Regions from separate parts of the Streptomyces sp. NBC_01450 genome, predicted to be linked through region 2. Evidence: predicted binding sites of a transcription regulator. Region 2 holds the regulator's gene; the other holds the start of a gene.
What was found. Region 2 encodes HspR, which represses chaperone genes until heat shock. Its sites were predicted from a motif close to TTGAGNNNNNNNNNCTCAA; they were not measured.

Region 1 (15,331 bases), 1.3 Mb from region 2:
CCGGGCGAGGGCTCTGCCACCGGCCGGACCGACGACGGCGACCCGTTGCGCCTCGCTCGCGACACCCAGGCACGTACGGCGGCTGGATCATCAGCCGATGAGACATCGTGGTGGGCATCCCCACTGGGCTGCGGATGCCCACCACGTGCGGTGCGACAAATGCTGGGCCGTCCGTGGGCCGTCCGAGGACGGCCCACACCGACCGACAACAACCAATGACGCCCGCCGAACCGCTGGTCAGAAACCCATCAGGCTCCTGCGACCGAGGCCAGGTACGCCTCCGTCTTCTCGGGCTCATAGAAGAAGTTCTCGAAGTCCGCCGGGTCGTTGAAGCCGTTGGCGAAACGATGCGCCACCGCCGGGATCTGCCCGCCGGCCCCGATCAGGTTGAGGACGTGCTCCGGCGGCACGCCCAGCATGGCGTTCGTCCACTTCGTCACGTGCTGAGCCGTGTCCCAGTACCGGTCGAACGTGGACCGCATCCACGTCTCGTCGAACTCCTTGTCCTCGTGCTCGAGGATCGAGGCGAGGTACGCCGCCGCGCACTTGGAGGCGGAGTTGGAGCCCTGGCCGGTGATCGGGTCGTTGGCGACGACCACGTCGGCGACGCCCAGGACCAGGCCGCCACCGGGGAGGCGGCCGATCGGGCCCCGGACGGTGGGCGCGTAGCGTCCGGACAGCGTCGCGTTGGCGTCGGTCAGTTCGACCTTGGTGGCCCGGGCGTACTCCCACGGCACGAACTTCTCCATGAGTTCCAGGGTCAGGGAGAGGTGCTCGGCGGGGTCCTTGATGCCGTTGAAGGCGTCGACCGGGCCGCCGGGTACGCCCTCCCAGAAGAGGATGTCCGCGCGGCCGGAGGTGGTGAGGGTCGGCATGACGAAGAGCTCGCCGACGCCGGGGACCAGGTTGCAGCGGACCGCGTCGTAGTCGGGGTGCTCGGGGCGCGGGCCCAGACCGTGGACATAGGCGACGGCGAGGGCGCGCTGCGGCTCCGTGTACGGGGAACGGGCGGCGTCCCGGCCGAACATGGAGACCAGTTCGCCCTTGCCGGCCGACACCAGGACCAGGTCGTACGTACGGGCGAAGTAGTCGAGGTCGGAGACCGCGGCGCCGTGGATGACCAGCTGGCCGCCGCGCTGGGCGAAGGTCTCCATCCAGCCGGCCATCTTCACCCGCTGGTCGACCGACTGCGCGTAGCCGTCGAGCCGGCCCACCCAGTCGATCGCGCGCTGGGTCGGGCCGGGGTCGTGCGAGCCGGGGGCGGCGACCGAGACGCCGAGGCCTTCGATCTTCGGGGCCTGGGACTCCCAGAAGTTCAGCTGGAGATCGCGCTCGTGCTGAAGTGCCGTGTGGAACATGCACTGCGTCGACATGACGCGCCCGGTGCGGATCTCGTCCGCCGTCCGGTTCGACATCAGGGTGACCTCGTACCCGTGCGACTGGAGGCCGAGGGCAAGCTGGAGTCCGGACTGACCGGCTCCGACGACGAGTATCTTCCGCATGCGCGTCCTAACTCCGTGTACGTCCTATTCGGGGCTCACGTCGAGCGCGTGCCCCACCAATGCGAGCAGGGTCTCGACGACCGAGATCCGGCGCCTGGCATCCATGATCATGACAGGTATGTGTGAGGGCACCGTGAGGGCCTCGCGCACATCGTCGGCGTCGAAGTGCTCGCTGCCGTCGAAGTGGTTGACCGCGACGACATACGGCAGTCCGCAGCTCTCGAAGTAGTCGAGCGCCGGGAAGCAGTCCTTGAGACGGCGGGTGTCGGCGAGGACCACCGCGCCGATCGCGCCGCGCACCAGGTCGTCCCACATGAACCAGAACCGCTGCTGGCCCGGCGTGCCGAAGAGGTACAGGACCAGGTCGTCGTCGAGGGTGATGCGGCCGAAGTCCATGGCCACGGTCGTGGTCACTTTGTCGGGGGTGCCGGTGAGGTCGTCCGTCTCCTCGCTGGCCTGGGTCATCAGCGCCTCCGTCTGGAGGGGCGTGATCTCGGAGACCGCGGTCACCAGCGTGGTCTTGCCCACGCCGAAGCCGCCCGCCACCACGATCTTCGTCGCGATCGGGGCGCGGGTGCGGTCGGTCTGCCAGGCCTGGAGGTTGTCGTCGGACTCGGGCAGCGGCACCGGGGCCAGCGGCATCGGAACCGAGGCGGGGGAGGCCGTTCTCGGCGCACCCTCAGAGACGACGGAGTCCATTCAGCACCCTTTCCAGCAGAGCGCGGTCCGGCTGTCCCGGGCCGTGACCTGTTCCGTACACACGGATCTTTCCCTGGTCCGCCAGGTCGCTCAGGAGGACGCGGACCACACCCAGCGGCATCCTGAGGAGGGCGGCGATCTCGGCCACCGTACGCATCCGGCGGCAGAGTTCGACGATGGCCCGCATCTCGGGCATCACCCGGGTCGCGAGCGAGCCGTTGGTCAGCTCCTTGCGCTCCTCGGGGGCCTCGAGCGCCGCCACGAACGTCTCGACCAGCAGCACGTGCCCGAAACGGGTACGGCCGCCGGTGAGCGAGTACGGGCGCACGCGGGCCGGTTTGCGGTCCCCGCCACGTATGGGGAGCTTGGGCGCGGAGGAAGAACTCACTGGGCACTCCCCGTCGGCTTGGCTTCTAGTGACTGGCGTAGCTCGCTGCGGAGTTCGGGCGTCAGGACGTGTCCGGCGCGGCCGACGAAGAGCGCCATGTGGTACGCCACCACGCTCATGTCGCAGTCCGGGGCGCCGTGCACGCCGAGCAGCGAGCCGTCGCTGATCGACATGACGAAGACACTGCCCTCGTCCATCGCGACCATCGTCTGTTTCACCCCGCCCCCGTCCATCAGCTTGGCGGCGCCGATGGTGAGGCTGCCGATGCCGGAGACGATGGTGGCGAGGTCGGCGGAGGAGCCCTTGGGGCCGGTGGGGCGTGCCTCCGCCCCGGTGCGGGCCTCCGCGTTCCTCCCGGGGTCGGAGGAGAGCAGCAGCAGACCGTCGGAGGAGACGACCGCGACCGACTGGAGGCCCGGCACCTCCTCGACGAGGTTCGTCAGCAGCCAGTGCAGATTGCGGGCTTCACTGCTCAGGCCGAAGGTACTGGGCGCGGTCAACTGCTTGCCTCCTCGACTGTGCCCCCCGATGCGTCTACTGCGTCCTGCTGTCGCACCGCGCCCTGTGCTTGGTCCGACGCGGTGTTCCGTGCGGTGTCGTGCGGGGTGGGCGTCTGGCCCGTCTGTTCGGCGATCTCCGCCTCCACGTCGCGGCGGCCGTCCGTCGCGCCCCGGTGGAAGCCGCCGAGCCTGCGCCGCAGCGCCTCGGCGTCCACCCCGCCGACGCGCGGCCGGGGGACCGGCGCGGGCGCCGAGATCTTCGGCGTCCGCTTGGGCAGACCCTTGTCGGTGACCCGCTCCGGCTCCTCGTCCGACACCCGTTCATGCGAGTCGGGGCCGATGGCGTAGGGGTCGGGAGTGCCGGCGTAGGGGTCGGTGGTGGTGGTGTACGGGTCGGTGGTGGCCTGGGCGGGGAGGGCGACGTCCGGGGCGGGGGCCGTCCCGGACGCGGTGGGCTCGTCCGGCAGGGCCACCGGCTCGTCCGCCGAGACCACCGGTGCCATGAGCTCCATGGTGGTCTCGGAGAGTGTCGGCTCGGGGGCGCGTACCGCCTCCTGTGCGGCGGTGTCCGCCTGTACGGCCTGCTCCGCGGCGGCGATCAGAGGGTCCTCGTCACCGGCGGGAGCGGCGGGAGCGGCGGGGCTCGCCTGGTTCCGTGCCGTGAGGGCCGAACGGCCGCGCAGGACGTTGGAGTTGGCCTCCGCGTCGGCACCCGGGAGGGCGACCGAGGGGGCGGCTCCGGCGACCGGGGCGGCCGTGGGGACCGTGACGGCGGGCGCGGTCGCGAGCAGCGTCCCGGGGAGGACCACCACGGCCGCGGTGCCGCCCTGCTTCTGCTCCCGCAGCTGTACGCGCACACCGTGCCGGTGGGCGAGGCGCGCCACCACGTACAGGCCGAGCCCGAGTCCCTCGCCGCTCTCCTGGTCGTAGGCGTCCTCCGGATCGAACTCGGAGAGACGGGCGTTGAGCTGGGCCATCCGGTCGGCGGCCATGCCGATGCCCTCGTCCTGCACGGAGAGCATCACCTCGCCGCTCTCCAGCAGCCAGCCGGAGACCTCGACGGGCAGGTCGGGCGGCGAGAACGACGAGGCGTTCTCCAGGAGTTCGGCCACCAGGTGCGAGAGGTCGTCCGCGGCGAACCCGGCGAGGTGCGCGTGCGGCGGCAGGACGGCGATACGGACGCGCTCGTACCGCTCGATCTCGCTGACCGCGGCACGTACGACGTCGACGAGCGGGACGGGGCCCGCGTGGTGCTGGACGTGTTCGTGACCGGCGAGGACGAGCAGGTTCTCGCTGTGGCGCCGCATGACGGTGGCGAAGTGGTCCAGCTTGAAGAGCGTGCCGAGGCGGTCCGGGTCCTGCTCGCGCTCCTCCAGGCCCTCGATGACCCCGAGCTGCCGCTCGACCAGACCGAGGGTGCGCAGCGCGAGGTTGACGAAGGTGCCGTGGATGGTGCCGCGCACCTGCTCCAGATGGGCGGCCGCGTCGGCGAGTTCCGCGCGCAGCTTGTCGCGCTCGTCGGCCATCATCTGGCGCTGCCCGATGAGGTGCTTGCGGTCCGACTCGAGGGTGGTGAGCCGCTCGTGGAGCGCGGCGGCGTGCGCGTGCAGCGCGTTGACGGACCGGACCACCTGGGCGAACTCGTCGTTGCGGCCGGTGAACTTCACCGGCTCCTGCGCTCCCGGGTCCGCGGCGAGGCGGGCCGAGCCCCGGCGCAGTACGGACAGCGGGCGGGTGAGCGTACGGGCCATCGCCATCGAGACGCCGACCGCGACCAGCAGCAGGGTGCCGATGAGGGCGATCCGGACCTCCAGCGCGGTGACGTCGTCGTCCCGCAGCCGCTCCAGGTCCTTGGTGCGGTGGTCGTTGAGCGAGGCCTCGGCGCCGCGCATCAGCTCGACGCGGGCGGAGAGCGCCGCGTCCACCTTGTTCGTACTGGAGTCGAGCTCGGAGTCGGAGAGCGTCGGCTGGTCGGTGAGTTTGGTGAGGTACTTGTCCGCGGTCGTGACGTCCGGTCCGGTGACCGTGGAGTCGTAGGAGTCCTTGGCGTCCTTGGGGGCCGTCTCGCGGAAGTCCGCGAGGGCCGCGTCCGAGCGGAGCCGGGCCTGCTGGGCGGCGGCGCTGAGCGCGTCGCGCCGCTTGGTGTCGGCGGGGGACGAGCCGCTGGTGGTGGTCGCCAGGCCGGTGAGCGGGCTGATGACCGTCTGGGTGGTGCGCGGGACGTTGAGGGCCGCGAGGAGCAGTCCGCGGGCGGCGGCGGACTGCTGGACCGCGGAGTCCAGCTCGGCGAGGGCGTGCGAGCCGGAGCCCGCGCGGGGCGGCAGCTGCTCGGCCAGGTCCTCGGCGAGCGCGTGGAGTTCGGTGATGACTTCGGAATACGCCTCATGCGCTTCGAGAGCGGTGCTCTTGCCGGTGAGCGCCGCTCTGCGGGCGGTGCCGATGCCGTCCAGGTCCTTCAGGAGGACGGCGGGCGCGTCCTCGTCCGCCCGCACCTCGTCGACCTGCCGGTCGACCCGGGCGCTGCGCTGCTCGGAGGGCGCCTTGGACTTCGGCCGGCCCGCGGCGATGTACGAGGTGACCTCGTCGCGCTCGTCGGCCAGCGAGTGGGCGAGCGTCAGCGCCTGCTGGGTCCGTCCGGCGAGCGTCACCAGGTTCTGGGAGTCGTTCAGCTGCTCGGAGGCCGCCAGGACCGTGGGGGCTCCGGCGCCGGCGATGGCGGCCGCGACGACCGCCACGGCGACGATCAGCCGATTACGCACATGGGCGGAGCGGCCCTTGCCCGCGGGGGTCTGCCCCGCGGCACCCGGCGTGCGCTCCGCACCCCCGTCGGAGGCCGACCGCCCGGCTCCGGAGGCCGACTGCTTGCCTGCGCGCCGAGACCGCATCTTCTGCACCGGTGCTCGCATTCCTGACTCGTGTACCCAAGGGCCCGGGTGACTTTCCGTCAACTGGGCGTCCACCCTCCCCGAGCTCTCGACTTCGCTCGAGCAGGGGCGTCCGCATCGGCTCCCGACCCTCCCAGTGCCGGTGGGCAGTGGTCCCACATCGTCCGGCCCGCCACCCGAAGGAGTGAACCCCGGACGGGAGTTGGCGGGCAAGTTCCTCTGGCGTGTGCGCCCCCCTTGCGCGGCGGGCCGGTTGGACGTCGGCGGCGCGCTTTGGCAGTATTCGCCGCCACGCCCTGCCGGAGTCGATCATTCCATGCCAAACCTGGCGGCTGAGCTGCTGGTCCGCACCAATCCCGCGACCGTTGCCAGCCTTTCGTGGACCTTGTGAAGGGCTCGTGCAGACTGGCCGAATGCGCACCGAACTCGTCTCCGAGCCGGGTGACCCGGCCCGCCCCAATGAGGACTTCGTATCGGTCGGCCTTCCGGCGTCAGGGCAAGGAGGATCACTGGTCGTCCTCGATGGCGTGACACCCCCGCCGGGCGACGACGGCTGTCTGCATTCCGTCCCCTGGTTCTCCACACGCCTCGGCGGAGCCCTGATCGAACTGTCCGTTTCCCGCCGGGATCTACCCCTGTCGGAGATCCTCTCCCGGTCCATCCGGCGCACTTCCGAGGTTCACTCCGACACCTGTGACCTTTCTCACCCGCGTACGCCCCAGGCGACCGTGGTCCTCGCCCGCTGGTCCGCCGACCTCGTCGAGTACCTGGTCCTCTCGGATTCGGCCCTCTTGCTGGAGTCCCCCGCGGGCGTGGTGACGCCGGTCCTGGACGACCGCCTCGCCCGTGTCCCCCGCGCCTCCCTCGCCTCGGACGCGATCGCCGACGCGACCGTCCGCAACAAGGAGGGTGGCTTCTTCACGGCCGCCGCCGATCCGTCGGTCGCGGCCCGGGCGGTGACGGGGACCGTGCCCCGGGCCGAGGTCCGCGCCCTGGCCGCCCTGACGGACGGCGCGACCCGCTGGGTGGAGAAGTTCGGGGAGGGCGACTGGAGCGGCCTGTTCACCGTCGTCCGCAAGGAGGGCGCCCAGGCCCTCGTGGACCGCGTACGGACGCTGGAGCGGGCCGACGCCGAGGCGCGGACGTGGCTGAGGCGGAGCAAGACGCATGACGACGCGACGGTGGCGTTCCTGGAGTGGTGAGTGGGACGGAATGGAGTGTTACTTCTCCATGACCCGGTTCAGCTGGTGCAGCAGCCGGGCCAACTCCGCGACCTCGCGCGGGTCCCAGCCCGCGAGTTCGCGGACGTACCGCGCCCGGCGCGCCTCCCGCACCGTACGGAAGCGGCGGCGCCCCTCGTCCGTGAGATGGACGTGCCAGGCACGCCCGTCGGCGGGGTCGGGCTCACGGGCGACCAGACCGAGCTCCTCCAGGGCATGGAGCTGACGGGACATCGTGGCCTTGCCGACGCCGATGTAGGCGGCCAGCTCGGTGGCGCGCTGCCCGCCGCACTCGTCGAGGCGGTAGAGCAGCCCGTACGCGGAGGACTCCAGGTCCGGATGAACCTCGCGGGCCATCTCACCGGAATTGGCCCGGGCACGCCGCAGCAGCACGGTCAGTTCCCGCTCCAGCGCGGGGAATTCCTGGTCCACGCCCGCCTCCTCCTGCTTCTCCGTGCCGAGCTACTTCTCCATGCCGAGGTTCAGCCGGTGCAGCAGCCGCGCCAGCTCCGCGACCTCGCGAGGATCCCAGTGGGCGAGCTCGCTCACGTACCGGGCGCGCCGTGCCTCACGCACTTGGCCGACCCGGCCGTGGCCCTCCTCGGTGAGGTGGACGAGCCAGGCGCGGCCGTCGGCGGGGTCCGGCTCGCGCGCGACCAGACCGAGCTCCTCCAGTGCGCGCAGCTGGCGGGACATGGTGGCCTTGCCGACGCCGATGTAGGCGGCGAGCGACGTCGCACGCTGGCGACCGCACTCGTCGAGGCGTACGAGGAGCCCGTACGCGGCGGACTCCAGGTCCGGATGGACCTCGCGGGCCATCTCGCCCTGGTTGGCACGGGCACGGCGCAGGAACACGGTCAACTCGCGCTCCAGGGAGAGGAACTCCGGGTCCGCGCCGCCGTGCGCGGCGGGCCGGTCCACACCCGTGCCCGACCCGTCGGATCCGGCCGGACGCCGGCCTCCGTTCCCGTCCTCGCGCACGTCTGCCCCTCACCCGGTTTCCCGACTCCGAAAGTTTTTGCCGAAGGCGGCCATGGCCCCAGCTCCGTAAGTATTTCTCAGGCGTAGACCAACGGCTGCCCACGGCCCCTCTTTCCCGTGCGATCTCGCCGTGCGTGGCTTCGTGAGACGGAAACGGCTGACGGTACGGCGAAGGCCCGGGCCTCCCTCACGGGACCCGGGCCTTCCCTTCCGGCAGCGTCCGTCACGCCGCTACCGGAACCTCCGGCGTCGCGCCGTTCATCGCCGGCGACAGCGCCAGTTCCAGGACCTGGCGGACGTCCGTGACGGCGTGGACGTCCAGCTTCTCCAGCACCTCGGCCGGGACGTCGTCCAGGTCGGCCTCGTTGCGCTTCGGGATGATGACCGTGGTGACACCCGCCCGGTGCGCGGCGAGCAGCTTCTGCTTCACCCCGCCGATGGGCAGGACACGGCCGGTCAGCGAGACCTCACCCGTCATCGCCACGTCCGTGCGGACCAGGCGGCCGGACAGGAGCGAGGCCAGCGCCGTCGTCATGGTGACGCCCGCGCTCGGACCGTCCTTGGGGACCGCGCCCGCCGGGAAGTGGATGTGCACGCCCCGGTCCTTCAGGTCGCCGACCGGCAGTTCCAGCTCGGCGCCGTGCGAGCGGAGGAAGGAGAGCGCGATCTGCGCCGACTCCTTCATCACGTCACCCAGCTGACCGGTCAGGGTCAGACCGGCCGCGCCCGTCTCCGGGTCGGCCAGCGACGCCTCCACGAAGAGGACGTCACCGCCCGCGCCCGTCACGGCCAGACCGGTGGCGACACCGGGCACCGCGGTGCGGCGCTCGGCCGGGTCCTGGGCGGACTCGGGCACGTGGTGCGGCCGTCCGACGAGTCCGCGCAGATCGGCGTCGGTCACCGTGAAGGGCAGCTTCCGCTCGCCGAGTTCGTGCTGCGCCGCGACCTTGCGGAGCAGTCGTGCGACGGCCCGCTCCAGGTTGCGTACGCCCGCTTCCCGGGTGTACTCCCCGGCGAGCTTGCGCAGCGCGCTCTCGTCGAGCGCGACCTCGTCCTTCTCCAGACCGGCCCGCTCCAGCTGACGCGGCAGCAGGTGGTCACGTGCGATGACGACCTTCTCGTCCTCGGTGTAGCCGTCGAGCCGGACCAGTTCCATACGGTCGAGCAGCGCCTCCGGGATGGCTTCGAGCACGTTGGCCGTCGCCAGGAACACCACGTCGCTGAGGTCGAGTTCGACCTCCAGGTAGTGGTCCCGGAAGGTGTGGTTCTGGGCGGGGTCGAGGACCTCGAGCAGCGCCGCGGCGGGGTCGCCGCGGAAGTCGGAGCCGACCTTGTCGATCTCGTCCAGCAGGACCACCGGGTTCATGGACCCGGCCTCCTTGATGGCGCGGACGATACGACCCGGCAGCGCCCCGACGTACGTACGCCGGTGGCCACGGATCTCGGCCTCGTCCCGTACGCCGCCGAGCGCGACGCGGACGAACTTGCGGCCCATGGCGTGCGCGACGGACTCACCGAGCGAGGTCTTGCCGACACCGGGCGGTCCGACGAGGGCGAGCACTGCGCCGCCGCGCCGCCCGCCGACGACGCCGAGACCGCGCTCGGAACGCCGCTTGCGCACGGCCAGGTACTCGGTGATGCGCTCCTTCACGTCCTCCAGACCGGCGTGCTCGGCGTCCAGGATGCTCTTGGCGCCCTGGATGTCGTACTCGTCCTCGGTCCGCTCGTTCCACGGCAGTTCCAGGACGGTGTCGAGCCAGGTCCGGATCCAGGAGCCCTCGGGCGACTGGTCGCTGGACCGCTCCAGCTTGTCGACCTCCTTGAGCGCGGCCTCGCGGACCTTCTCGGGGAGGTCGGCGGCCTCGACGCGGGCCCGGTAGTCGTCGGACTCCTCACCCTCCTTGGCGTCGCCGTTCAGCTCGCGCAGCTCCTTGCGGACGGCCTCGAGCTGGCGCCGCAGCAGGAACTCGCGCTGCTGCTTGTCGACGCCCTCCTGGACGTCCTTCGCGATGGACTCGGCGACATCCTGCTCGGCGAGGTGCTCACGCAGCTGCTCGGTGGCGAGCTTCAGCCGTGCGATGGGGTCGGCGGTCTCCAGCAGCGCGACCTTCTGCTCGGTGCTCAGGAACGGGGAGTAACCGGAATTGTCGGCGAGGGCGGACACGTCGTCGATGGCCTGTACGCGGTCCACGACCTGCCAGGCGGCGCGCTTGCGCAGCCAGCTGGTGGCGAGGGCCTTGTACTCCTTGACCAGTTCGGTCACATGGCCGGGCAGCGGGTCGGGCACGGTCTCGTCGACCTGGGTGCCCTCGACCCACAGGGCGGCACCAGGACCGGTCGTCCCGGCGCCGATCTTCACGCGCCCACGGCCGCGGATCAGCGCGCCCGGGTCGCCGTCGGCCAGTCGGCCGACCTGCTCGACGGTGCCGAGCACGCCCGTGCTCGGGTACGCCCCGTCGATGCGTGGCACCAGCAGCACCCTCGGTTTGCCGGGCTCCGACCGCGCGGCGGCCTGGGCGGCCTCCACCGCGGCGCGTACATCGGCATCGTTCAGGTCCAGCGGAACCACCATCCCGGGCAGCACGACCTCGTCGTCGAGCGGCAACACGGGCAGGGTGAGCGGTGTGGACGTCGAAGCCATTATCTCTCCCTAGGCAGTCAAGTTGAGCTATGCCGACTCAATGCATGTGAGCCCTGGATTGTTCCCCGAGGCCTGTTCGCTCTGAGCGATCGCTCTCCACGGAGAGATCCGTGCAGGTCAGCGGGGTTTGCGTCACGCTTCCCTCTTGGTCGGCGCCACTGCGCCGTAGACCCGCGGCGAACACCTGTGGTGTGGTCAACGCCGTCGGCCCGCCGTCCCTTCCCGTGCGAGCGCGCCCGGTCGACGTGGTCGACGCCTTCGCGAGAGTGCAAAAGCACCGCCACACCACCGCAACCGCATTCACAGCCGGCTCCTTCACACTGCAGGCCCATTCACAGGCTGCTCATTCACAGGCTGTGGATCCACACACGGGGAAGCGGGGCACGACGTGGGCGAGGGGCAGGAACAGGGACGCGGGTCGACTCGGCGCCGGGTGGTCGTGGGCGCCGGGGCGGCGGCCGTGGCGGCGCTCGGGGCCGCGGCGGTGCGGGCGGCGACGGACGAGGACGGGTCCGCGAAGGCGGCCACGCGGCGGGCACCGGCGGCACCGGCCGTCGGGCGGGCCCCCGCCGCCACCGCGACCGCCGCCCCCGGCGGCAATCGTTCCGGACGGCCCAACATCCTGGTCGTCGTCACCGACGACCAGCCCAAGGAGACGGAGTGGGCGACGCCCGAGACCGTCGACTGGCTCGGCGGCCACGGTGTGACCTTCGAGCGGGCGCACGCCAACACTCCCCTGTGCGCCCCGTCCCGCGCCTCGATCATGTCGGGCCGGTACGCCCACCACCACGGCGTCCTCGACACCCGGCATCCCTACCGCCTCGACCAGCACACCACCGTGCAGCGCCGGTTCCATGACGCCGGCTACCGGACGGGGCTGTTCGGCAAGTACCTCAACTACTGGCACACCGGTGACAACCCGCCGCACTTCGACGAGTGGCTGCTTCAGGAACCGGTCAGCTACTACAACGGCCACTACAACGACCAGGGGACCGTCCGGAACATCCCTGGCTACAACACCACCGTCATCAAGAACCACGCCCTCGACTTCATGGAACGGTCCCGGACCGACGACCGGCCGTGGTTCGCGTACGTCGCCACCCGGGCCGCGCACGAACTGAACATCCCGGAGAAGAAGTACGCGCACACCCAGGTCCCGGAGTGGAACGGACGGCCGTCGGTCTTCGAGAGCGACAAGTCCGACAAGCCGCCGTTCCTGCACGGTTCCTCGGCCCACCACACGCTCGCCGAGGGACAGGCGCTGCGCACCCGGCAGCTGCGCACGCTGCTCTCCGTGGACGACGCGATGCGGGACTTCCGCGACAAGCTGCGCTCACTCGGGCAGCTCGACAACACCCTGGTGCTGTACACGAGCGACCACGGCCTGCTCTGGGCGGACCACGGCTGGCTGCGCAAGTCGGTGCCGTACCGGCCGAGCCTGGAGGTGCCGTTCTACCTGTCGTGGCCGGGCGGCGGACTCGGCACGGCCAGGACCGACGACCGGCTCACCGCGCACGTCGACATCGCGCCCACCCTTCTCGACGCGGCCGGCATCGCCCCGGACACCCCGCACGACGACCACTCGCTGCTCGGCACCGGGGACCGCGACCATGTGCTCGCCGAGTGGTGGTGGAACCGTCAGGACAAGCAGCCGATCCACAGCTGGGCGACATACATCGGCAGGACCGAGCAGTACACGGAGTACTACGACCTCCGCCTCGACCGGCAGGGCCGGCTGCCCGGCGGGGTGAACGGCGGCGAGGTCCTCTTCCGCGAGTACTACGACCTGCGCGCCGACCCGTACCAGCTCACCAACAAGCTCCACGGGGCGAGTGCGGAACAGGAGCGCCGCCTCGGCGTCCCGGAGCTGGCCCGGCGACTGACGGCGGCCCGCGCGACCTGACCCGACGGGTACTAGGCGGCGACCTTGTCAGGCGTCTGAGCCGTGGGTACGGCGGCGGGGGCGATGGGGCCGGTGGCCGCCGCCGTACGGGCGCGGCGCCAGCCGCGGACCAGCGGCCAGGTCGACACCCCGATCGCCAGGGACATCAGGTGCCCCCAGTCCGTCATCGGGTCGGCGAATTCGATCAGGCCCCCGACGACCGTCGAGCCGAAGGCGCCCAGCAGCGGCCAGCGCAGCCAGGGCCTCAGCAGCCCGGCGAGCGCGCCGACGCTCGTGGCGACGCCGAAGCTGATGCCGTAGTCGAGGCGGTGCAGGGAGCTGTCGGGAAGGCCTCCCGCCAGCACGGAAAGACCGACGGGCACCTCGGTGGCCAGCGTGGCCACGACGTGCCCGAGCAGGAAGACACCGGCGGCCCGCAGCCCGCCTATCCGCCGCTCCAGCGCGGTCAGCACCACCACGAATCCGATGGCGTACGGCGAGATGATCCCACCCGCCATCCACAGCGCGCTGGCCAGCAGCACCAGCACCGGCTCGCGTACGAGGTGCGCGACGTCGGTGCTGGAACCCTGGTGCAGGGCGTGGACGAGGGCGGGGTCCGCGTAGTCGGTGACCATCGCGGTGACGGTGAGCACGGCCGCGTAGCCGAAGGTGAACGGCGTTCCGGTGGGGGTGGGCAGCAACCGCCAGGGACGGAGCACCCGAAGCCGGGCGAGAGCACGGGAAACCGGTGGAGCGGGAGGAGTGAGAGGGGCGACCACGGGGGGTGCCGTCGCCGGGCGGGCGGCGGGCGGCGCGGCCGTCGCGCCGCGCTGTCGCGGCACTCCGTCCAGTAGAAGCGTGCCCGTCTGTGGGTCCTTGAGCGCGGTATCGGCCGAGGAGGCCGCCGGGTCCGTGGTCGTCGCCACTGCCGTCGCCGTCGCGGTGGTGCTCCGGTCCAAGGTGAGGGGCTCCTTCCGTCCCGCCCCACCCTTGGGGGCTCGCGGCGCCGCTGTCTATGACGGACGCCACGCGAGAGGCGATTCACAGCAACCCGACAAGCGCGTACGGCGTCCGCGGTCGCCGTGTCCGCACACGAGTCCGAGCCGGCCCGTACGGGCGTCCGACGGCAACCCCGTGAAGGCGGACCTCGGCCGCCCGAACCCGTACGTGCGGGCGTGGGCCGAACTTCAGCCCCCGAGGGTTAATTCGGCTGCCCATCCTGGTGAAAGTGCCAGGATGGACGCCATGACTGCCTCGTACGACATCCCTGTGGTCATCGATCGCCGGGAAGGCCCTTACGGCGAGGTCGTGTTGCGGCGACATGGCGCGCTGCTGCAGATCATCGCCAACGGGTGCTTCCTGATGGACACCTCCGACGGTCGCTCGGAGCGGCTGCTCGTCGACGCCGCGCTGGACGCCCTGGACGGGCGGGCGGAGCCACGTGTGCTGATCGGGGGGCTCGGTGTCGGGTTCTCACTGGCGCACGCCGCCGCGAACCCGCGCTGGGGTCACATCACCGTCGTCGAACGCGAAGGGGCCATCATCGACTGGCACCGCGACGGACCGCTGTCACAACTCTCCGCGGCGGCGCTCGCCGACCCCAGGACCGAGGTCGTGAAAGCCGACCTGCTCACTCACGTCAATGAGATTTCCGCCACGTACGACGCACTGTGCCTCGACATCGACAACGGGCCCGACTGGACCGTCACCGAGGACAACAACGGGCTGTACGGACCGGCCGGACTGACAAGCTGCGCAAGGGCGTTGAAGCCGGGCGGGGTACTGGCCGTGTGGTCGGCGCAGCCCTCTCCGGAATTTGAAGGAACGCTGCGGAATGCCGGATTCCGACAGGTGCGTACCGAAGAGATCCCCGTTGCCCGGGGCGTTCCGGACGTCGTCCATCTCGCGGTCGGGCCTGGATAGCCGAGCGAAGGTGACTGCCCGTACCCTGCTTCCCTGGCGCAGATCATTCAAGCGTCAAGCGCAGTCATGGGATCACCCCACGGATTCCGGAAAGCACACTTCAGGGGCGGGCGATGGAGCAGACACACACCTCGCACAACGGCACGGCGGCCACGCCAGGCGCTCAGCGCCGGGTGCTGGTGGTCGAGGACGACCCGACGATCGTCGACGCCATCGCGGCCCGCCTGCGAGCCGAGGGATTCCTCGTGCAAACCGCGGGCGACGGACCGGCCGCCGTCGACACAGCACAGGCCTGGCAGCCCGACCTGCTGATCCTCGACATCATGCTGCCCGGCTTCGACGGCCTGGAGGTCTGCCGACGTGTGCAGGCCCAGCGCCCGGTGCCGGTGCTGATGCTCACCGCGCGCGACGACGAGACCGACATGCTGGTCGGGCTCGGCGTCGGCGCCGACGACTACATGACCAAGCCGTTCTCGATGCGCGAGCTCGCCGCACGCGTGCACGTCCTGCTGCGCCGGGTCGAGCGGGCCGTGGTGGCCGCCTCGACGCCGCGCACCGGGATCCTGCGCCTCGGCGAGCTCGAGATCGACCACGCGCAGCGCCGGGTACGGGTGCGCTCGGAGGACGTGCACCTCACGCCCACCGAATTCGACCTCCTGGTGTGTCTCGCCAACACTCCGCGCGCGGTACTCTCCCGCGAGCAGTTGCTG
Region 2 (15,331 bases):
AGCTGGCGGATCACGATCAGCGTCAGGATGCCGAGCACGGTCATCGTCCCGATGAACTCGACGAAGACGTTGTACGGCGCCCAGTCGCCGATGACCGGCAGGATCCAGTCGGCCTCGAACAGCTGGCCGACGGCGTTGACGATCGTCAGCAGCAGCGAGAAGAAGCCCACCGCCACGAACCAGTGCGCGACACCGACGATGCCCCAGCGGTTCATCCGGGTGTGGCCGAGGAACTCCCTGACCACGGTGACGGTGCGCTGGACGGGCTCGTCGGTGCGGGTGCCCGCGGGCACGTCCTGGCCGAGCCGCATGAAGTTGTAGATCTGCAGGAGGGCGCGGGTGAACAGGGCCACGCCGACCACGATCAGAACCAGCGACACAATGATCGCGGCGAGTTGCATTCGGGGGCTCCTCGGGCCTGCGAGGGGGAGCTGAAGGCCGACCTTCAGCCGATTACTAAGCGGTAACTTATGCAGTCCGTCTGAGACTACCCATATCTTCCGCCGCACTGTAGCCAGCGGTGCGGTGATCTGCGTCGCTGAGGTCCACCTGAGTCGCCGAACTCACGGACCGCCGGTCGCGGAAGTCACCGACCGCCGGTCGCCCAGGTCACCGACCGACACGTAAACCCGATCGTGTTATATGCGGCGTATTTGCAACATTTAACACTAAATTGGCGGCGTGCTGTACGGAATCGCCGCCGCCACCTCTGCCCTGCTCCTCGCCGCCGTGCTCGCCGCCCTGCTGCGGCTCCTCGCCCTGCGCTTCGGCGTGGTCGAGCGGCGGCGGGCGCGCGCGGTGCCGCTGCTCGGCGGGGTCGCGGTGGTGGCGGTGACGGCGTTCGTCGCCGGGGTCGGGGACTGGACGGACGTGGCGCCGCTGGGGCCCGCGAGCGGGCGGCTGCTGGTCGCCGGGATCGGTGTCGGCGCCTTCGGACTGGCCGTCGACCTGTGGTCCCGGTCGGCTCGCCTGCGGCTCGCGCTGCAGGCGGCCGTCGTGACCGGCGCCGCCGCGCTGACCGTGCCGTACGGCGAACTCGGTCCCGTGGTCGGGGTGGTGGCCGTCGGCTGGATCGTCCTCGTCACCCACGCCTTCACCTCCCTCGACCACGCCGACGGAGTGATGGGGACGGTCGCGGTGGTGACCGCCTTCGCGCTGAGCGGATGTGCGGCCGCCGAGGTCATGGACGGGCTCGCGGCGCTGCTGAGCGTGCTGGCCGCCGCGCTGACCGGGTTCCTGATGCACAACTGGCCGCCGGCCCGGATCGTCCCGGGGCGCTGCGGCGCGCTCTTCACCGGGTTCGTACTGGCCTCGGCGGCGGTGCTGGTGCACACCGGGCGGGAGGCCGGGTCGAGCGCGGGTGCCGGGTTCGCGCTGACGGCGGTGGCGACCGTCGACGCCGTACTGGTGCTGGTGTCGCGGCGGCGGGCCGGGCGTCCGCTGCTGCGCGGCGCCCCCGACCATCTCGTCCACCGGTTGCGCCGCCTGGGTGTCACGCCCCAGGGTGCCGCGGTCGTCGTGGGGATCACCGGCTTCGCGGATGCACTCGTCGGGATGCTGATCGACATGGGATGGGTGAGCGCGACGGCGGCGTTGTGGTTGGCGGGCGGCGCCGGTGTCGCCGTACTGGCGCTGCTTCGGATCCCCACCTACGGGGGACGGAATGTCGCCGCGTACGGGAGTCGGTTGACCGCGAAACAGCAGGTCGGACCACGTGTGCGAGCACACCTGCGTGTAAGCAAGAGATAAGACTTGAGCCCCTTCGACTCATGTCTGTTGACCCAGCGGTGCGTGTCGTGCACACTTGAGTCCGTTCCACTCAAGTCATTGCTGGAGGAATTGAAATGGCACGTGCGGTCGGCATCGACCTGGGCACGACTAACTCCGTCGTCAGCGTTCTTGAAGGCGGCGAGCCCACCGTCATCACCAACGCAGAGGGCGCCAGGACCACGCCGTCCGTCGTCGCCTTCGCCAAGAACGGCGAGGTGCTCGTCGGCGAGGTCGCCAAGCGCCAGGCGGTCACGAACGTGGACCGGACGATCCGGTCCGTCAAGCGTCACATGGGCACGGACTGGAAGATCGAGCTCGACGGGAAGAACTTCAACCCGCAGCAGATGAGCGCCTTCATCCTGCAGAAGCTGAAGCGCGACGCCGAGGCCTACCTGGGTGAGAAGGTCACGGACGCGGTCATCACCGTCCCGGCGTACTTCAACGACTCCGAGCGCCAGGCGACGAAGGAGGCCGGCGAGATCGCGGGCCTGAACGTCCTGCGCATCGTGAACGAGCCCACGGCCGCCGCCCTCGCGTACGGCCTGGACAAGGACGACCAGACGATCCTCGTCTTCGACCTCGGTGGCGGCACCTTCGACGTGTCCCTCCTGGAGATCGGTGACGGCGTCGTCGAGGTGAAGGCCACCAACGGTGACAACCACCTCGGTGGTGACGACTGGGACCAGCGCGTCGTCGACTACCTGGTGCAGCAGTTCCGCTCCGGTCACGGCGTGGACCTCGCCAAGGACAAGATGGCGCTCCAGCGTCTGCGCGAAGCCGCCGAGAAGGCGAAGATCGAGCTGTCCTCGTCCACCGAGACCTCGATCAACCTGCCCTACATCACGGCGTCCGCCGAGGGCCCGCTGCACCTGGACGAGAAGCTCACGCGCGCCCAGTTCCAGCAGCTCACCGCCGACCTTCTGGAGCGCTGCAAGACGCCGTTCCACAACGTCATCAAGGACGCGGGCATCAACCTCTCCGAGATCGACCACGTCGTTCTCGTCGGTGGCTCCACCCGCATGCCCGCCGTCGCCGAGCTCGTCAAGGAGCTGACCGGCGGCCAGGACGCCAACAAGGGCGTCAACCCGGACGAGGTCGTCGCCATCGGCGCCGCCCTGCAGGCCGGTGTCCTCAAGGGCGAGGTCAAGGACGTCCTGCTCCTCGACGTCACCCCGCTGTCCCTCGGTATCGAGACCAAGGGCGGCATCATGACGAAGCTCATCGAGCGGAACACGACGATCCCGACCAAGCGGTCCGAGATCTTCACCACCGCCGAGGACAACCAGCCGTCCGTCCAGATCCAGGTCTACCAGGGCGAGCGCGAGATCGCGGCGTACAACAAGAAGCTCGGGATGTTCGAGCTGACCGGTCTGCCGCCGGCCCCGCGCGGTGTCCCGCAGATCGAGGTCGCCTTCGATATCGACGCCAACGGCATCATGCACGTGACCGCGAAGGACCTGGGCACGGGCAAGGAGCAGAAGATGACCGTCACCGGCGGCTCCTCGCTGCCGAAGGACGAGGTCGACCGGATGCGCCAGGAGGCCGAGCAGTACGCGGACGAGGACCACAAGCGCCGCGAGGCCGCCGAGACCCGCAACCAGGGCGAGCAGCTCGTCTACCAGACCGAGAAGTTCCTCGCGGACAACGAGGACAAGGTCCCGGGTGACGTCAAGACCGAGGTCGAGGCCTCCATCGCCGAGCTGAAGGAGAAGCTCAAGGGCGAGGACACCGCCGAGATCCGCACCGCCACGGAGAAGGTCGCCGCGGTCTCGCAGAAGCTCGGCCAGGCCATGTACGCCGACGCCCAGGCCGCGCAGGCGGCCGGTGGCGCCGAGGGTGCGCCCGGTGCCGAGCAGGCCAAGGCCGATGACGACGTCGTCGACGCCGAGATCGTCGACGAGGACCGCAAGGACGGTGCCGCGTGACGGAGGAGACCCCGGGCTTCGAGGAGAAGCCTGACGTCCCCTCCGGCGCCACCCCTGACGACGCCGAGCCCCAGGCCGCCACCCCCTCCACGGAGGAGGCGGCGGCCCCGGCCGGGGACGCATCAGCAGCAGCACAGCTGGCCGGCCTGACCGCACAGCTGGACCAGGTCCGTACGGCGCTCGGTGAGCGCACGATGGACCTCCAGCGGCTCCAGGCCGAGTACCAGAACTACCGCCGCCGGGTCGAGCGCGACCGGATCGCGGTCAAGGAGATCGCCATCGCGAACCTCCTGACCGAACTCCTGCCCGTGCTCGACAACATCGCCCGCGCGCGGGATCACGGCGAACTGGTCGGCGGCTTCAAGTCGGTGGCCGAGTCGCTCGAGACCGTCGCGGCGAAGATGGGCCTGCAGCAGTTCGGCAAGGAGGGCGAGCCCTTCGACCCGATGATCCACGAGGCCCTGATGCACTCGTACGCGCCGGACGTCACGGAGACGACGTGCGTGGCGATTCTGCAGCCGGGGTATCGCATCGGCGAGCGCACCATCCGCCCCGCGCGGGTGGCGGTCGCCGAACCGCAGCCGGGGGCGCAGACCGTCAAGGCCGACGAGGCCGAGGCGGCCGACGACAAGGAGAGCGGTGGCCCGGACGAGGGCTGACGTTGACACGATGAGGAAGGAGGGACGTCGAGGATGAGCACCAAGGACTTCATCGAGAAGGACTTCTACAAGGTCCTCGGCGTCCCCAAGGACGCCACCGAGGCAGAGATCAAGAAGGCGTACCGGAAGCTCGCCCGCGAGTTCCACCCGGACGCCAACAAGGGCAACGTCAAGGCCGAGGAGCGCTTCAAGGAGATCTCCGAGGCGAACGACGTGCTCGGTGACCCCAAGAAGCGCAAGGAGTACGACGAGGCACGCGCCCTCTTCGGCAACGGCGGCTTCCGTCCGGGTCCCGGCGCTGGCGGCGGCAACTTCAACTTCGACCTGGGCGACCTCTTCGGAGGCGGCGCCCAGGGTGGAGCGGGCGGTGCCGGCGGCTTCGGCGGCGGCATCGGAGACGTCTTCGGGGGCCTGTTCAACCGCGGCGGCGCGGGCACCGGTACGCGGACCCAGCCCCGGCGCGGCCAGGACATCGACACCGAGGTGACGCTCAGCTTCACCGAGGCGGTGGACGGCGCGACGGTCCCGCTGCGGATGACGTCCCAGGCGCCCTGCAAGGCCTGTTCGGGCACCGGCGACGCGAACGGCACACCGCGTGTGTGCCCGACGTGCGTCGGCACCGGCCAGGTCGCGCGCGGCTCCGGCGGCGGCTTCTCGCTCACGGACCCCTGCCCGGACTGCAAGGGCCGCGGCCTGATCGCGGAGAACCCCTGCGAGATATGCCACGGCAGCGGCCGCGCCAAGTCCTCGCGCACGATGCAGGTCCGCATCCCGGCGGGGGTGAGCGACAGCCAGCGCATCCGTCTCCGGGGCAAGGGCGCACCCGGCGAACGGGGCGGACCGGCGGGTGACCTGTATGTCACGGTCCACGTGGACGCCCACCCGGTCTTCGGCCGCAAGGGCGACAACCTCACCGTCACCGTGCCCGTCACCTTCACGGAGGCGGCACTCGGCGGCGAGGTGCGGGTACCGACCCTGGGCGGTCCCCCGGTCACCCTGAAACTGCCCCCGGGCACGCCCAACGGCCGTACGATGCGGGCCCGCGGCAAGGGTGCCGTCCGCAAGGACGGTACGCGCGGCGACCTCCTCGTCACCGTGGAGGTCGCGGTCCCCACGGACGTGTCGGGCAAGGCTCGCGACGCCCTGGAGGCGTATCGCGAGGCAACCGCGGGCGAGGACCCGCGGGCGGAGCTGTTCCAGGCCGCGAAGGGAGCATGAGCAGATGGACGGCCGTCGTCGGAACCCCTATGAACTGACCGAGGAGACCCCGGTCTACGTCATCTCGGTGGCGGCCCAGCTCTCCGGCCTGCACCCGCAGACCCTGCGCCAGTACGACCGCCTCGGCCTGGTCTCCCCCGACCGCACGGCCGGGCGCGGCCGGCGCTACTCGGCCCGCGACATCGAACTGCTGCGCACCGTCCAGCAGTTGTCGCAGGACGAGGGCATCAACCTGGCCGGCATCAAGCGCATCATCGAGCTGGAGAACCAGGTCGCCGCCCTCCAGTCCCGCGTCGCGGAACTGGAGTCGGCCCTGGACGGCGCCGCTGTCGCGATGCAGCAGCGCGAGGCAGCGGTGCACGCCTCGTACCGCCGCGACCTGGTCCCGTACCAGGAGGTCCAGCAGACGAGCGCGCTGGTGGTCTGGCGGCCGAAGAGGCAGTCGGACTAGCTCCCGCGTACCGAAGGGGGTGGGGAGGTCGTCGACCTCCCCACCCCCTTCGGCGTTCCTCAGATCACCGCGCCGGTCCGGTGACCGTCCAGTCGCCGGCGGGCAGGGTCTCGGTGCCGTCGGCCTTCACACCGGTCACCCAGTAGTAGGACGTGGTGCCGCGCTTCGCGCCGGTGTCGAAGTACACGGACGCTCCGGCGGAGGTCTCGTGGATCTTCTCGTACGCGGCGGTGGCGGGGTTCCACCGGTAGATGCGAAAGCCCTGCGCGGGCTCGGGGGACTCCTCCTCGCCCGCTCCGAGCCCGGACCAGATCAGCTGGTTGCCCTCGTCGCCCTCCGCCCCGGACGCCTCCAGGCGGAGTGGCGAGCCCTCGGGCGTCGGCACGCTCGGCGTCGTGTCGAGCTCGGTCGCGACCACGGCCTCGGCCGTCCGGGTCCACTTGAACGAGGAGTTCCAGGACGTGTCGATGGCGTCGACGAAGAAGCAGACGCGGTCGCCGTCCGGTCGGGTGGTGTACGAGTACGAGGTGGTGTCGGCCGGCAGGTACTCCGTCAGCGTTCCGGCGCACACCTGCTCGTCGCCCTCGTCGCCCCAGAGTTCACCCCGGTAGACGGTGTACCTCCCGAGGTCGGCGGCCGGGTTCTTGTCCCACTCCAGCTCGAAGCCGTACTCGGTCGGGGTGACCGTCAGCCCGGTGACGGCGGGCGGCGGGGTGAGGTCCTCGCGCTCGCCGGCGGCGGCCGTGGAACGCGCGGACTCGTTGCCGGCCGCGTCGAGAACGGTCACCCGGTAGTAGTAGGTGACGCTCTCGACGGCCGAGGTGTCCAGGTACGACGGCTTGTCCGTACGGCCCACCTCGCCGTACACGCCGTTCTCGCTCGTCGCCCGGTAGACGCGGTAGGACACCGCTCCCGTGACCCCGTTCCAGTCCAGCTGCAGCCCGCGCGACAGTGAGGTGGCGATCAGCCCGGCGGGCGCGGCGAGCGCCGTCCGGTCGACGGTGGTCACGGCCTGGTCGGCGGTACCCGTCGACTCGTTGCCCGCCTTGTCGTAGGCGCGGACCTCGTAGTAGTACGTGTCGCCGGTCGCCGGAGGTGTGTCGGTGTACGAGACGGCGGCCGTCGTGGTCAGTCTCGTCCAGGTGGTGCTGCCCTTGAGCCGGCGGTAGACGCGGTAGCCCGCGAGGTCCATCTCCTTGTTCTTCGCCCAGCTCAGCCTGGTGTTGCCGCCCGCGGTGTCGTACGAGACGGAAGTCCCGGTCGGGGTGAGGGGCTTGACCTTGTCGACGGTGGCGGTGGTGCGGGGGGTGTAGGCGAAGGTGACGTTGGCGGCGCCGGTCCAGTTGGCGTAGTCGACGCGCAGGGTGTGTTTGCCGGAAGGAATCGTGACGTTGACGGTCTTTTTGACCGTGGAGGAGACGTTCTTCCAGAGGTCGATCTTGCGGGTGCCGTCGAGGTAGACGCGCAGGCCGTCCTGTGCGGCGACGGGAAGGGCGAAGGGTCCGCCGGAGCCGAAGTCCCTGGTCACGGTCCAGCGGACGCCGAAGTTGTCCTTCGGGAGGCCGGAGGCGGGGATCTTCGTGCCCCAGTTCTCGTTGACCGTCGTGTCGCAGTCGGTCTTCTTCGGCGTACCCGAGAACGTGGTGTTCGCGTAGAACTGCCGCTTGTAGACGGGGGAAACGCAGCTCGTGGCGGCCGAGGCGGTGGGGGTGGCCACGGTGGTGAGGACACCGGACGTGGTGGCCAGCACCACGGCCGTCGCCCGCAGGGTGGTCTTCATCGGGAGGTCAGGCTCCGCTCGGCAGGGACACGCTGGAGTCCACGTTGCTGAAGGTCTCCGAGCCGTCGGGAGCGACGACCGAGAGCAGGTAGTAGACGGTCGTGCCGTCGGGCATGGTGGTGTCCGTGTAGTGGGTGGCGGTGGGCGCCAGGGGGACGTCCGTCACGCGGACGTAGGTGCTCGTCGCGCGGTCCCAGCGGTACACGTTGATGCCGGCGGCCTCCGTGGCCACCGAGTCGGCGCACTCGATGTACATGCCGCCGGCGTCGCCGAGGGTCGTATAGGTGAGCACGGAGCAGGGCGCGGTGTCCTCGGGGACGGTGGTCGGCCTGAGGTCGCGTTCGGTGACGGTCACGGTGGAGACGGGACGGTCCCAGTACGCTCCCGTCCACTCGGCGTAGTTGCCGTAGACGTCGGCCGGGATGACGACGTAGGTCTTCTCCTCGCCGTCCGCCGGCGCCGGACCGACGACGAACTCCGAGGTGCCGGCCGGCACCTCGCCCAGGAAGTCCGGCGTGCAGCACGACCGGTACTCGTAGACCTCGTAGTGGTCCAGGTCGGTCGCCGTGCTGTCGTCCCAGTCGAGCTTGACGCCGTACTCCAGCGGCTCGGCGGTCAGGCCGGTCACCTTCGGCGGCGGGATCTCGTCGCCGGGCCGGGTGACGGTCAGCTCCGCGGAACCGCTGGACCACAGACCCGCGGTGTTCTTCCGGATCATCACGTAGTGGTACGTGCGGCCCTGGTCGCCGTCGTAGTCGGTGCAGCTGCGGATCGTGTTGCCGGCCGCGTCGGTGCGGGTCTTACGGCTGCGGCAGTCGACGGGGTAGGCGCTCGAGATGTTCACCGGGGAGGTCTCCGAGCGGTACACCTCGTAGTCGGCGGTGTCGCCGCCCGCGGGCTCCGTCCAGGTGAAGACCGCGCCCCAACTGGGCGTGGTCGCCACCACGTTCGTGGGCGGAGTGATGGTGCGCCTGCTGCGCACGACGGCGGAGGCCGCGGCGTTCCCGGCCGCGTCGACGGCGCTGACCTTGTAGTCGTACGCCTTGCCGTACGACGCCGTGGTGTCGGTGTACGCGGTGGCCGTGGTCTCGGCGAGCTCGGTGTACGAGGTCGCGGTGTCCCGCTTGCGGAGGATCCGGTAGGTGACCGTGTCCGCCGAGGCCGTCCAGGAGAGGTTGTTGGACGCCTCCGTGGCGGTGGCGGTGAGGACCGGAGCGGCGGGCGCGGTGTGGTCGTCCGTGGTGACCGGCCCCTGGTCGGTGCCGCCGGCCGACTCGTTGCCCGCCTTGTCGTAGGCGCGGACCTCGTAGTAGTACGACTGGCCCGTGGCCGGCGGGGTGTCCGTGTGACTGCGGCTGGTGGTCGTGGCCACCTTCGTCCAGGTACCAGTGCCCTTCACCCGCCGATAGACGCGGTAGCCGGCGAGGTCCATCTCCTTGTTCGCGGCCCAGGTGACCTGGACGAGGGCCTGGTTTTCCGCGTCAGGGAACTCGTCGAACCGGGCGCCGGTCGGGGTGAGGGGCTTGACCTTGTCGACGGTGGCGGTGGTGCGGGGGGTGTAGGCGAAGGTGACGTTGGCGGCGCCGGTCCAGTTGGCGTAGTCGACACGCAGGGTGTGTTTGCCGGAAGGAATCGTGACGTTGACGGTCTTTTTGACCGTGGAGGAGACGTTCTTCCAGAGGTCGATCTTGCGGGTGCCGTCGAGGTAGACGCGCAGGCCGTCCTGTGCGGCGACGGGAAGGGCGAAGGGGCCTCCCGAGCCGAAGTCCCTGGTCACGGTCCAGCGGACGCCGAAGTTGTCCTTCGGGAGGCCGGAGGCAGGAGCCTTCGTGCCCCAGTTCTCGTTGACCGTCGTGTCGCAGTCGGTCTTCTTCGGCGTACCCGAGAACGTGGTGTTCGCGTAGAACTGCCGCTTGTAGACCGGCGAGGTGCAGGTGGTCGCCGCGGCGGCGGAGGTGGCGGTGAGGAGGCCGCCTGCGGTGGTGAGCACGAGGGCGGTGGCGGTCGCGGCCGTCGTGCGTCTGGCTGGGTTCATGCGTTCCTTCGGTCCTGATCGTCAACGGAGGGCAAAGCCGTTGACGATCAGGACCGACAAGGAAGGGGATTGGTTGTACGGATCTTTGCCGCCTTTTGAAGGTCGGGCGACCTTGAAGGTCAGGCGACCTTGAACGTCAGGTGGGTGGACGGGCCGACACGCCCGTACACGTCCACGGTGGCCACCTCGACGATGTAGGTCCCGCTCGCGGGCGGTGTCCAGGTGAGGCTGCCGTCCGTGGTCTGCGCGTATGCGCCGCCGGTGACGCGCCACTGGTACCCGTGGATGACGCGGTCGTCGCCCGCGGGGCGGGTCATCGTCACGGTGGCCGCCTGGCCGGGTCCGCCGTGCCCCGCGCAGTCGTTGGCGGTGCACTCGGTGTACGGCGTCGAGAGCGCGAGCAGTGGAGGCAGTGGCCCGGTGGACGTCGCCGGGGTGATGCGGTCCACGGAGACGACGTCGGAGGGTGCCGACTCCCGGCCCTGCGCGTCGAGCACCACCACGTAGTAGGACGCGCGGCCCGCCGGGGCCTCAGTGTCCGAAAAGAGGGTCGCGTGGGGCGAGCCGACCCGGTTCCAGGCGGCGGAGGCGTCGGTGCGGCGGTAGACCCGGGTGCCGTACATCACCCCGTCGACCGAGATGGCCCAGGTGAGTTCGGTACCGCTGTCGTGCGGGGTGACCGTCACGCCGGTGGGCGCCGCCGCGTCGCCGGGAGCGGGCCGGGTCGCGATGACCGCCTCGGACGCCGGGGAGATGTTCCCGTACGCGTCGACCGCCTGGACCGTGTACGTGACGGCGGTGCCCGCGGCGGCCCGGAAGTCGTTGAACGACGTGCCGAGGACCAGGTCCGGCCCGTCCGGGTCCGACTGCCCCTCGGGCGCGGCCCACACCTCGTAGTGCTCGACGTCGTCCGAAGGGGCGTTCCAGCGCAGCGCGTTGCCCGCCGTGGTGCCCTCCGCCGTCAGACCGGTGACCTGGCCGGGCGCGAGGGTGTCCGGGGCGCCGGTGTCGGCGGTCGCGGACGGGACGGACTCGTTGCCCGCCGTGTCCAGGGCCGTGACCCGGTAGTACAGCCGCTGGCGGATGTCGGCCGAGGTGTCCCGGTAGGAGACGTCGGACAAGGAGGACGCGAGCTGTTGGAAGGGGCCCTGCGGGGCGCTCGCGCGGTAGACGCGGTAGGCGGCCGCGCCCGGGACCTTGCTCCAGCCGAGGGCCACGGAGCCGGTGCTCACCTTGGCGTTCAGGCCGCCGGGCGCCCCGGTCGGGGTCCGGTCGACGGTGGTCACGGCCTGGTCGGCGGTACCCGTCGACTCGTTGCCCGCCTTGTCGTAGGCGCGGACCTCGTAGTAGTACGTGTCGCCGGTCGCCGGAGGTGTGTCGGTGTACGAGGTGGCGGTCGTCGTGGCCGTTCTCGTCCAGGTGGTGCTGCCCTTGAGGCGGCGGTAGAGGCGGTAGCCGGCGAGGTCCATCTCGTTGTTCTTCGCCCAGGTCGGCCTGGCCTTGCCGGTGGCTTTGTCGTACGCCACGGAGGTGCCCGTCGGGGTGAGGGGTTTGACCTTGTCGACGGTGGCGGTGGTGCGGGGGGTGTAGGCGAAGGTGACGTTGGCGGCGCCGGTCCAGTTGGCGTAGTCGACGCGCAGGGTGTGTTTGCCGGAAGGAATCGTGATGTTGACGGTCTTTTTGACCGTGGAGGAGACGTTCTTCCAGAGGTCGATCTTGCGGGTGCCGTCGAGGTAGACGCGCAGGCCGTCCTGTGCGGCGACGGGAAGGGCGAAGGGTCCGCCGGAGCCGAAGTCCCTGGTCACGGTCCAGCGGACGCCGAAGTTGTCCTTCGGGAGGCCGGAGGCGGGGATCTTCGTGCCCCAGTTCTCGTTGACCGCGGCGTCGCAGTCCGTTTTCTTCGGTGTGCCGGAGAAGGTGGTGTTCGCGTAGAACTGCCGCTTGTACACCGGTGACGCGCAGCTGCTCGCGGCGGAGGCGGGTACCTCCGACACGGCGAGCAGGCCCCCGGCGGTGGCGATCGTCAGTGTCGCGGCGAGTGCCGGTCCACCCCGTCCAACTGGTCTCATGCTTCCCCTGCCCCGAGCTGCGATGTTCATGGCCACGTTCAAGACTCCCGGGCGCGCGGGCGGGTTGTACGCCGCCGGGGAGTGAGTGACGCAAGTCAATCAGAGGGGTTCTGTGGAAGTGGAACCGCACCCCCTTCCCATCGTGTTCACTTGAGGAACACAGACTGCTGTTGCCATCTCGTTAAGTGGTTACTCCTTGACGCTGAGGTGATCGCCGCGTTGGCTTTCAGCCACCTGGGTCGCAAAGCAGCTACCTCGCCCGGAAGGCACCTGATGTGAACACTCGTAACACCTGGCTTCGTCGTACGGCCATAGCCCTGGCTTCCTCCGCGACGGCCGTCTCCCTCGCCGCCTGCGGGGTCGTGGACGGAATCGGCGGCAGCAACACCAAGGCGAGCCCGACCAAGGGTGACGACATCACGGTCGGTCTCCTCCTCCCGGAGAAGGCCAACACCCGTTACGAGAAGTTCGACCACCCGATCATCGCGCAGCAGGTCGCCAAGCTCACCAACGGCAAGGGCAAGGTCACCTCCGCCAACGCGGAGCAGAGCGCGTCCAAGCAGAGTCAGCAGTTCCAGCAGATGGTGAAGGACAAGGTCGACGTGATCCTCGTCGACGCGGTGGACTCCAAGGCCATCGCGAGCGACGTGCAGAAGGCCAAGGACGCGGGCATCCCCGTCATCGCCTACGACCGCCTGGCGCAGGGCCCGATCGACGCGTACATCTCCTTCGACAACGAGCTCGTCGGCCAGGTGCAGGGCAAGGCCCTCCTGGAGGCGCTGGGCACCAACGCCTCGTCGAAGAAGATCGTCATGATGAACGGCTCGCCCACCGACCCGAACGCGGCGCAGTTCAAGTCGGGCGCCATGGGTGAACTCACCGGCAAGGTCGTCATCTCCAAGTCGTACGACACCAAGGACTGGGACCCGGTCGTCGGCAAGGCCAACATGGAGAAGGCCATCTCGGCCATCGGCCTCAGCAACATCGCCGGTGTCTACTCCGCCAACGACGGTCTCGCGGGCGCCGTCATCGACGCCATGAAGACCATGGGCGTCAGCAAGGTGCCGCCGGTCACCGGTCAGGACGCCGAGCTGGACGCGGTGCAGCGGATCGTCCGGGGCGAGCAGTACATGAGCGTCTACAAGTCCTACCCCGACGAGGCCTCCGCGGCCGCCGAGATGGCGGTGGCGAAGATCCAGGGACGCAGCATCGAGTTCGACGCGCTCACCCGCGACAAGGTCAACAGCCCCACCAACAGCAACATCCCCTCCCAGCTGATGCCCGTGGTCGCCCTGACCAAGGACAACATCAAGGACACGGTGATCCAGGACGGCATCTACACCGTCAAGCAGATCTGCACGGCGGCCAACAAGTCGGCCTGCGCGGCGATCGGCCTCAAGTAGTCGTGCTCCCGCACTGACGACCTGCACCGACGACCTGTACTGACGATCTGCACCGACGTCCTGCACTGACGAATTTCCCTGACGAACGCGCGGGAGCCCTGGGCGAGGGGTTCCCGCGCGTTCGGCGGATCAGGGGTCAGCGCCCCATCGACTGCCAGATCGTCAGCGCCAGCGCCGTGCACGAGGTGGCGGCCGCGAGGGAGGGCAGGGGCCAGCGGGTGCGTTCCAGGGCGTCGAGGCGGGACTCGTGCTCGTCAAGGGTCTTGTCGGTCTGGTCCGCGCGTTGCAGGAGGAGGGCGAGGTCGCCGCGGGTGGTGGCGAACCCGACGTCGACCGAGCGGCGCAGCCGCTCCAGTTCCAGGGCGACGCTCTCGGCCTCAGTCGTCGGCATCGGCGGTTTCTCCGCGGGAGGGCCCGCGCAGCCACCCCGGCAGCAGCCGGTCCACCGCGGGCATCGCCATCACCCGGCTGAGCAGCGCGGCGCCGCCCACCACGGCCGTGAGCGCGGGTACGTCCCGGATCAGCGGGTCGTCGGCGACCAGCGGCAGGACGGTGATCAGGGCGAACAGGGTCTGGAGTGTCGTACGCAGGGTTCTGCGGCCGGCGTCGCTCATCTCCGGGCTCCTTTCGGGTGCTCCAGTGCTTCTCGGGTACGTCCGGCCTCCTACGCGCGCGGGACGCGCAGCTTGTCCCAGCTGGTGCGGCCCGGGGTGCCGTCGGCGTCCTTGCCGACGTAGCCGAGTCCGCGCTGCCAGGCCGCGTACGACAGGACGTCGGCCTGCGTCCACACCGGGCCGGGGCCGGCCGAGTAGCGCCCGCACCCCTCCGCGACCAGTCGCTCGCCGACGGCTGTGATCAGCGGACTGCGGCGGCCGAGCGCGAAGAACGCGGCACCGGGGAAGGGTTCGTACGAGACCGGGCGGGAGCCGAGCCGGGCCGCCACCCGTTGCCGCATCCCGGACATCGAGAACGACGGGTCGATCTTGCGGCGGGTCCACTCCTTGTGCGCGATCACGCTGGACGCGGACCAGCCGTGGGCGCGGCAGATCGCGGCGGAAAGCCGTTCCACGGCGGCGAGTTGGGCGGCCGGGTAGGGGTCCCGCCCGTTGCCCAGGTTCTCGATCTCGAAGCCGTAGAAGCGGGCGTTGCCGTCCACGGCGTCCGGTCCGGGGGCGGGCAGAGCGGCCTGTTCGGCCCGTACGGCCTCCAGGACCGCGGTCGAGCCCGAACCGGCGTGGTTGGTGCGGCCGTAGCCGACCAGGTGGACGGTGCCGTCCTTGGTGATCAGGCCGATGCAGAGCGGGCCCGGCAGGTCCGTGGTGCCCTCGCGGCACAGACGGAGGCTGTCGGTGCCGGCTGTGTGGTGGAGCATGACGCCGTGGACCGGGCCCCAGGCGCCTCGGCTGTTGCGGTTGTGGGTACGCCAGTTGCCGCTCTCGGAAAGGACGACGCCCTCGTCGCGCAGGGCGCGGGCGAGGGCGTCGGCGGTCAGGGGTGTGGCCATGGTGGAGTCCTCAGGTGACTGGGGTGACGGTCACGAAGCGGTAGGCGCCGGTCGCGGTGGCGGTGGCGGCCGACGACTTGTAGGCGGCGGTTGCCGTGTACACGCTGTTCGGGGTGAGCCCGGTGACCTGGAACTGGGTACTCACGGAGCACTGGTCGGTTCCGGTGGAGATCGCCGAACGGGCGTCGGCGGCGGCCAGCACGACGGTGGTGCCCTGCCGGACGTTCGCCGACATGAAGCAGGACGTGCCGGTGGCGCTGCTGCTCAGGCGGGCGCCCAGCGCGACGAGCACCGCGCCGGAGGCCGGGGCGGTGAAGGTCACGGCGGTCGGATCACCGGTGGAACCCGTGAGCGACTCCACGTACGACGCCGAAGTCGTCGTGCCTGCGGTCGAGTTGGCCTTGTGGACCGGGCCGGGCGCCAGCTGTGTCCAGACGCTGCCGGTGTAGAACCAGTACTGCTTCGGCGTGCTGAGCCAGCACAGCATGCCCGCTACCGGGGCGGTCACCTTGGTGTC

Region 1: lon (endopeptidase La) is a predicted target of HspR. The motif match lies at 10,839-10,857, and genes of this name have one in related genera.

Annotation. Positions count from the first base shown of each region.
Region 1 is NZ_CP109480.1:4,245,826-4,261,156, forward strand. Features, by position in the region: gene OG568_RS18850 (CAP domain-containing protein) at 1-20, opposite strand, end outside; gene OG568_RS18855 (styrene monooxygenase/indole monooxygenase family protein) at 249-1,502, opposite strand; gene OG568_RS18860 (GTP-binding protein) at 1,527-2,201, opposite strand; gene OG568_RS18865 (DUF742 domain-containing protein) at 2,182-2,589, opposite strand; gene OG568_RS18870 (roadblock/LC7 domain-containing protein) at 2,586-3,089, opposite strand; gene OG568_RS18875 (sensor histidine kinase) at 3,086-5,974, opposite strand; gene OG568_RS18880 (hypothetical protein) at 6,388-7,176, shown strand; gene OG568_RS18885 (MarR family winged helix-turn-helix transcriptional regulator) at 7,195-7,626, opposite strand; gene OG568_RS18890 (MarR family winged helix-turn-helix transcriptional regulator) at 7,657-8,175, opposite strand; gene lon (endopeptidase La) at 8,399-10,816, opposite strand; gene OG568_RS18900 (sulfatase family protein) at 11,205-12,719, shown strand; gene OG568_RS18905 (rhomboid-like protein) at 12,731-13,657, opposite strand; gene OG568_RS18910 (spermidine synthase) at 13,944-14,621, shown strand; gene OG568_RS18915 (response regulator transcription factor) at 14,735-15,331, shown strand, end outside.
Region 2 is NZ_CP109480.1:5,529,948-5,545,278, reverse strand. Features, by position in the region: gene OG568_RS24650 ((Fe-S)-binding protein) at 1-401, opposite strand, end outside; gene OG568_RS24645 (MraY family glycosyltransferase) at 682-1,749, shown strand; gene dnaK (molecular chaperone DnaK) at 1,845-3,695, shown strand; gene grpE (nucleotide exchange factor GrpE) at 3,692-4,354, shown strand; gene dnaJ (molecular chaperone DnaJ) at 4,388-5,572, shown strand; gene OG568_RS24625 (heat shock protein transcriptional repressor HspR) at 5,577-6,023, shown strand; gene OG568_RS24620 (fibronectin type III domain-containing protein) at 6,088-7,803, opposite strand; gene OG568_RS24615 (PA14 domain-containing protein) at 7,811-9,838, opposite strand; gene OG568_RS24610 (fibronectin type III domain-containing protein) at 9,958-11,907, opposite strand; gene OG568_RS24605 (sugar ABC transporter substrate-binding protein) at 12,183-13,310, shown strand; gene OG568_RS24600 (hypothetical protein) at 13,447-13,701, opposite strand; gene OG568_RS24595 (hypothetical protein) at 13,688-13,924, opposite strand; gene OG568_RS24590 (peptidoglycan-binding protein) at 13,975-14,814, opposite strand; gene OG568_RS24585 (hypothetical protein) at 14,825-15,331, opposite strand, start outside.